2 regions of the Microbacterium sp. NPDC089698 genome follow, and region 2 is predicted to be linked to the other one. Evidence: predicted binding sites of a transcription regulator. Region 2 holds the regulator's gene; the other holds the start of a gene.
What was found. Region 2 encodes HrcA, which represses chaperone genes, less so after heat shock. Its sites were predicted from a motif close to TTNGCACTCGNNNNNNNCGAGTGCNAA; they were not measured.
Positions count from the first base shown of each region.

Region 1: groES (co-chaperone GroES) is a predicted target of HrcA. The motif match lies at 2,534-2,560, and genes of this name have one in related genera.

Region 1 covers NZ_JBIVHE010000004.1:158,956-162,656, forward strand. Annotated here, with positions in the region: gene guaB (IMP dehydrogenase) at 1-883, opposite strand, end outside; gene rarD (EamA family transporter RarD) at 995-1,954, opposite strand; gene groES (co-chaperone GroES) at 2,160-2,456, opposite strand; gene ACIPY5_RS12710 (hypothetical protein) at 2,595-3,524, opposite strand; gene ACIPY5_RS12715 (SAM-dependent methyltransferase) at 3,583-3,701, shown strand, end outside.
Region 2 covers NZ_JBIVHE010000001.1:577,756-581,456, forward strand. Annotated here, with positions in the region: gene ACIPY5_RS02795 (16S rRNA (uracil(1498)-N(3))-methyltransferase) at 1-594, opposite strand, end outside; gene dnaJ (molecular chaperone DnaJ) at 601-1,707, opposite strand; gene hrcA (heat-inducible transcriptional repressor HrcA) at 1,757-2,791, opposite strand; gene ACIPY5_RS02810 (carboxylesterase/lipase family protein) at 2,941-3,701, shown strand, end outside.

The sequences.
Region 1 (3,701 bases), on a different contig from region 2:
CGAGCGCCTGCGCACCCTCGCGGGTCGCGACGTTGCCGCCGATGATGTCGATGTGGGCGAAGGAGGGATCCGCCTTGAGCCGCTTGACGAGGTCGATCACGCCCTGCGACTGGCCGTTGGCGGTGTCGACGACGAGCACGTCCACGCCCTTGTCGCGCAGAGCCTCGGCCCGCTCCCAGGCGTCGCCGAAGAAGCCGATCGCGGCGCCCACCCGGAGGCGGCCCTGGTCGTCCTTCGTCGCGAGCGGGTACTTCTCGCTCTTGTCGAAGTCCTTGATGGTGATGAGGCCCGCGAGCTTGCCGTCGTCGTCGATGAGCGGGAGCTTCTCCACGCGGTGCTTGGCGAAGAGCGCGATGACCTGCTCGGCGGCGACGCCGACGGGAGCGGTCACGAGGTTCTCGCTCGTCATCACGTCGCGGGCGAGCGTGGTCTGCTTGGCGGATCCGGAGACGAAGCGCATGTCGCGGTTCGTGACGATGCCGACCAGGCGGCCGTCGGGATCGACCACGGGCAGGCCGGAGATCCGGTACTTCGCGCACATCGCGTCGACCTCGGCGATCGTCGCGTCGGGGGTCGTCGTGATCGGGTCCGTGATCATGCCGGACTCGCTGCGCTTGACGCGATCGACCTGCGCGGCCTGATCGGCGATCGACAGGTTGCGGTGCAGGATGCCGAGGCCGCCCTCGCGCGCCATGGCGATCGCCATGCGCGCCTCGGTCACGGTGTCCATGGCGCTGGAGAGCAGGGGCGTCGCGACGGAGATGCGGCGCGTCACGCGCGACGAGGTGTCCGCCTCGCTCGGGATCACATCCGTATGCCCCGGCAGAAGCAGAACGTCATCGTAGGTCAATCCGACAAAGCCGAACGGGTCGTGCTGCTCCATGGGTTGCGGGGCTCCTCTTCTCGCGCGCGTGTATCGATTCTAAGCGCCGCCCGGGGTGCGGTATTCCCAGGAACGGACCTCGTGGAGCGGACTCCCGGGGGAGCCCCTCCGTCAAGGTACGGGGATGGTGTCGGTGCCCGGGTCGGGCTCCGCGATCGCGCCGCGGTGCGCGCGCATCCTGCGAGAGACGAGCGCGAGGTCGATCAGGAACACGGCGATCGCGATCCAGACGATCCCGAACCCGATCCAGCGCTCGACCGGCATCGGCTCGTGCATCACGAGCACGCCCACGAGGAACTGCATGATCGGGGTGATGAACTGGATCATGCCGATCACGGTCAGCCCGATCCGGCGGGTGCCCGCGGCGAAGAGCAGCAGCGGCACGGCCGTGGCCACGCCGGCGAAGGCGAGCAGGCCCGCGTGCAGCGGTCCGTGGGCGCCCATCGTGATGCCCGTCGTGAGGCCGACCGCGATCAGCTGCACGACGGCGACCGGCAGCAGCCAGAACGACTCCAGGGTGAGACCGCTCAGGGCGTCGACCGAGGGGCCGATCTTCTTCTTCACGAGTCCGTAGATGCCGAAGGACGCGGTGAGCGACAGCGCGATCCAGGGGAAGGTGCCGTGGGCGAAGACGATCACCAGCACCGCGATCGTCGCGATCCCGATCGCGACCCACTGCAGGCGGCGCAGTCTCTCCTTCAGCACGAACACGCCGAGCAGCATCGTGCCGATCGGGTTGATGAAGTAGCCGAGGCTGGTCTCGACGATCTCGCCGTTCAGGGTCGCGAGGACGAAGACCTGCCAGTTGATGTAGATCAGCACGCCGGCGAGCGCGGTGAGGGCGAGCAGCCGCGGCTGCCGGACGATCGCCATCAGCGGCTTCCAGCCCCGGGTGACCGCCAGCAGGAGCAGGCAGAACACGAACGAGAGCGCGACCCGCCAGGCCACCAGCTCCCAGGGACCGGTGGGTGCGAGCAGCAGGAAGTACAGCGGCAGCACGCCCCACAGCAGATACGCGCCGATCGCGGAGGCGACGCCGACGGTCTGGGCGCTGCGCGGGGCTGTGGTCACCGGACAACCCTATTCCCGCGCGGGGCCATGCCGGCCTGCCGCCCACTATCTCCGCGTCGTCCCCCTGAGCGGAGCCCCCGGCCTCCGCTCAGGGGGACGACGCGGGATGGAGGGACGACGAAGGCCCGGATGCGAGGCATCCGGGCCTTGTGTCAGGGGACGATCCGCACGCAGCGGGGCACTCCCTGGAGAACTCGAAGGGAGCTCAGCGCACCACGACGGCGAGCACGTCGCGCGCCGACAGCACGAGGAACTCGTCGGCGCCGAACTTCACCTCGGTGCCGCCGTACTTGCTGTAGAGCACGCGGTCGCCGACGTTGACGTCGAGCGGGACGCGGTTGCCGTTGTCGTCGATGCGACCGGGGCCCACGGCCACGACCTCGCCCTCCTGGGGCTTCTCCTTGGCGGTGTCGGGGATGACCAGGCCACTCGCGGTGGTCTGCTCGGCCTCGACCTGCTTGATGACGATGCGGTCCTCGAGCGGCTTGATGGAAACCGACACGGTCTACCTCTTTCTGACGGTTCAAGACTGATTAGCACCCTCAGCCTGAGAGTGCTAACGACAGTCTAGGCACATCGCTGGCACTCCCGCAATCAGAGTGCCAGCCCGTGCGACACCCACAGGCCGGTTCCGGCGACGTCAACCCAGGCGTTGCGGGGTCGCGTCGGGGTGGGCTGCTCGGATCTCGCGGATCCGCGCGTCGTAGGTCGCGCGGTTGAGCGACGGGGCGCATGCGGGTCGGATCACGACGCCTGTCTTCGAATCCACCAGGTCGACCCCGGTGCGGTCGTCGATGATCGCACCACCTCTGGTCCGCCCCACCGCCGTGCGGTAGCCGGCGCGGTACTCCGCGTTCTGCCGCGCGTGCCCGAGGACCGAGCAGCCGAGGGTGAGCAGCATCCAGGCAGGCAGAAGGCACCAGAGTACGAACACGATGACCGGGCCGTCCGGAAGCCGACGCAGGATGAGGCCGGTCAGCATGACCACCATCATGAGCGGCGCCGCGGCGACGAGCATTCCCAGCGCGAGCCGGAACCACTGGAACGACGTCCGTCCAGGCAGGAGAGCGCGCGATGTCTCGGGCCGCCATGGCGCGGTGGCGGACGAGGCGACTGCGGATGGCGCCACCACGGACGATGGCGTTGCGGGCGTTGCCGCCGCAGGCGCTGTCACGTGCGCAACGGCCCCGCGCTCACGCACCCATCGGTCGAAACGATCGATTCGGCGCAGCGCTGCCCGGATCTCCAGGGGCGTGGCGTCGCTCACCGTCGGACGCAATGCTGCCAGAGCCGCGCCTTCCATGCGGAATCCGGTGCCGCGTGCCAGCACACCGCAGACCGTCGCCCCCAGGAGGACGAACGCCCCGAGGAACACCAGCGGCAGAACCGGGGAGAACCCCTGTCCTGTGCGATGGAATCTCGCGATGACGCCGATCAGCACCGCAAAGGTCGCGAAGGCGACAGGAACCAGCCCCCAGGCCCACATCCGCAGTCGTGCCCGCGCACGCCGCATCTTCGCGGCCTCCGGGCCGATCCGCCGCACCCACTCGTCCTCGACCACCGTGGTCATGCTCACCGGCTCCTCCGTCCGTGTCGGGCGGGGCCGCGACGTCGATAGCCTGGACCGCGTGGATATGAGCGAACTGCGAACGCTGCTGACGCCCGAGGCGCTGCGGATGCTCGACGCCCTCGGGCCCATCGCGTCCACGGATGCCGCCGCCCGCGCCGTCATGCGGCTGCGCGCCGA
Region 2 (3,701 bases):
ACCGCCCTCGGGTCCGACGACCAGCACGAGGTCGCGCTCGTCCGGGATCAGGGCGGACAGCGCCCCGGGTGCCGTCGGATCCAGGATCAGCACGCGCTGCGTCACCGCACGGCGCGCCAGGTCTCCTGTCGTCTCGACCGCGGCGACCTCGGGGATCCACGAGCGGTGCGCCTGCTTGGCGGCCTCCCGCACGATGGTCGCCCAGCGTTCGCGGCCCTTCGCCGCCTTGGCGCCGTCCCATCGGGAGACGCTGCGCGCGGCCTGCCACGGCACGATCTCATCGACGCCGAGCTCGCACGCCGCCTGCACCGCGAGCTCGTCGCGGTCGCCCTTCGCGAGCGCCTGGACGAGCAGGATCCGAGGATCGGGACGGGGGTCCTCCCGGCGGGAGAGGATGCGCACCTCGACGAGGGCGGGAGCCGCCGAGGCGACCTCGCCCTCGAGCCAGGTGCCGGCGCCGTCGCCGAGCGTGATCGGCTCGCCGATCCGGACCCGCCGCACGACGGCCGCGTGCTTGGCCTCGGCGCCGGTGAGGGCGACGAGGGATCCGGCCGCCGCCGCCGTCGCATCGGGCGTCACGAAGTGCAGGGCCATCGCGGATCAGCCCCGGAAGCGGTCGCGCAGCTTGGAGAACAGCCCCTGGTGGAACTCGGCGAGCTTCGGCGCCGGCGCCTTGGTGCGCTTGGCGAAGTCCTCGATGAGCTGGCGCTCCTTGTGATCGAGCTTGGTCGGGGTGAGCACCTGCACGCCCACGCGCAGGTCACCGCGCTGGCTTCCGCGCAGCGGCGTGATGCCGCGGCCCTTGATCGTCAGCACGTCGCCCGACTGCAGGCCCTGGCGGATCTCCAGGTCCACGGATCCGTCCAGGGACTCGATCGTCGTCGTGGCGCCGAGGATGGCATCGCTCATCGCGACCTCGAGGGTCGCGAGCAGGTCGTCGCCGTCGCGACTGAACCGGGCGTGCGGGGCGACGGTCACCTCGACGTACAGGTCGCCGTTCGGACCGCCGGCGCGGCCGACCTCGCCGGATCCGGGCAGCTGCAGGCGCAGGCCGGTCTCGACGCCGGCCGGGATGTCGAGCCCGACCGTGCGGCGCGAACGCACCCGCCCCTGGCCGTTGCAGGTCTGGCACGGGAACGGGATCGTCGTGCCGAACCCCTCGCAGGATCCGCAGGGAGCGGTCGTGATGACGTTGCCGAGCAGGCTGCGCACCTGCTGCTGGACGTGGCCGGAGCCGCCGCAGATGTCGCAGGTGACGGGCGAGGTGCCCTCCTGGCAGCAGGATCCCTGGCACGTCTCGCAGAGCACGGCCGTGTCCACCTCGATGTCGCGGTGCACGCCGAACACGACGTCGCCGAGTTCGAGCGTCACGCGCACGAGGGCGTCCTGTCCGCGCTCCCGGCGCGAGCGCGGACGGGCGGAGCGCGCCCCTCCTCCGCCGAAGAAGGTCTCGAAGATGTCGCCGAAGCCGCCGAACCCTCCGAAGCCGCCGTTGCCGTTCTGGTCGCCGCCCATGTCGTAGCGGCGCCGCGAGTCGGCATCGCTCAGCACGTCGTAGGCGTGCGTGACGAGCTTGAATCGCTCCGCCGCATCCTCACTGGGGTTCACATCGGGGTGCAGCTGACGTGCGAGCCGCCGATACGCCTTCTTGATCTCATCCTCGCTCGCATCGCGCGAGACGCCGAGGACCTCGTAGTGATCCGTCACCATCGCCTTTCCGGGCCGCCGGGCGGCGGCGCGTGTGTTCTGCGGCCGCTCAGCGGCCGGACTCGTCCTCTTCGAGCAGCCTCGACAGGTAGCGGGCCACGGCCCGCGCCGCCGCGAGATTGCTCGGGTAGTCCATCCGGGTCGGCCCCATCACGCCCACGCGTGCGGTGCCGCCGTGCGTCAGGTAGTCGCTCGCCACGATCGATGCCTCGCCGAGGCCGAAGGCGGCGTTCTCCGTGCCGATGCTCGCGGCGAGCCCGTGCTCGTCGACGCGCATCTCGCTCATCAGCCGCAGCAGCGTCACCTGCTCCTCGATCGCCTCGAGGAGGGGATGGATGCTGCCGCGGAAGTCGTGCTCGCGGCGGGCGAGGGTCGCCGCCCCCGCCATCACCAGGCGCTCCTGGCGGAACTCCGCGAGCTCCTCCGCCACGGCGCGCAGCACGGCGGCGCGGGCGGCGTCGATCCGAGGGCCGTACGACGTGTCCGCCGCCGCCTCCACGCGCTCCGCGCCGCGGCGCACCGAGCGGCCGGTCAGCAGCTCGGTGATGACCGCGCGGAGCAGCCCCAGCTCGGCGTCGTCCAGCTCGACCGGCAGCGGCACGATCCGCTGCGAGACGCCGCCCGCATCGGTGACGAGCACGATCAGCAGCCGGTTCGGGGCGAGGGCGACGAGCTCGACGTGCGTGATGTGCGCCCGGGCGAAAGACGGGTACTGCGCGAGAGCGACCTGTCCCGTGAGCCGCGTGAGCACGCGCACGGTGCGCACCATGAGGTCGTCGAGGTCGGCGGGATCCGCGAGGAAGGCCGTGATCGCGCTGCGCTGGGCCGCCGAGAGCGGCCGCACCTGCGCGAGATGGTCGACGAACACGCGATAGCCCTTGTCGGTCGGCACCCGCCCGGAGGAGGTGTGCGGCGCCGCGATGAGGTCCTCGTCCTCGAGCTGGGCCATGTCGTTGCGGATCGTCGCGGCGGACACGCCGAACGCGTGCCGCTCCACGATCGACTTGCTGCCGACCGGCTCATTCGTCTCGACGTAGTCCTCGACGATGGCGCGGAGCACCTGGAGTCCGCGTTCTGAGACCATCGCTCCTCCTCGCCGTTGGCACTCGTGCATCCTGAGTGCCAATCCTATCCTGCCGGGCCCTTCGACAGGCTCATGGGCCGGACATGTCGGGGATCCGCAGCACCGGGGACCGGACATGCCGAGGATGCGGCTGTCCCTAGGATGTGGCCATGGACCAGGACCTCGTGCGCACCAGGATCTCCTTCGGCGAGCTGATCGGCCGGCGCAGCGACGGCATCGACCGGTATCTCGGCGTGCCGTACGCGGCGCCGCCCTTCGGAGAAGACCGCTTCCGTTCGCCTCGGCCCGCCGATGCCTGGTCCGCACCGCGCGATGCCGCGACGTTCGGCCCGACCGCGCCGCAGCTGCCGTATGCCGGTGCGACCGCGGAGATACTCGGCAGCCTCCGCATCGCGGGAGAGGACATCCTCACGGCCAACGTCTGGTCTCCGTCGGGCGCGGACGGCGCCCCGGTGGTGCTGTGGATCCACGGCGGCGCCCTGGAGCGCGGCACGGCGGCGCTGTCGATGTACGACGGCACCGAGTTCGCGCGGGACGGCGTGGTGTTCGTCAGCGTCAACTACCGTCTGGGTTCCGAGGGCTTCTCCGTGCTGGCGGACGCGCCGCGCAACCTGGGCCTCCAGGACGTCGCGGCGGCCCTGCGCTGGGTGCGCGACGAGATCGCGGCGTTCGGCGGCGATCCGGGTCGGATCACCCTCATGGGCGAGTCCGCCGGCGGAGCGCTCGTCGCCGCACTGCTGTCGCGACCGGACACGAGGGCGCTGGTGCGCGGCGGCATCGTGCAGTCCGGGCCGCTCGAGGCGCAGTCCCCCGAGCGCGGCGGACGCGTGACCCGCCAGCTCGCGAAGCGGCTCGGAGTCGCGGCCACGCGGGAGGCGTTCGCGGCGCTCGCACCGGACGCCCTGCTCGA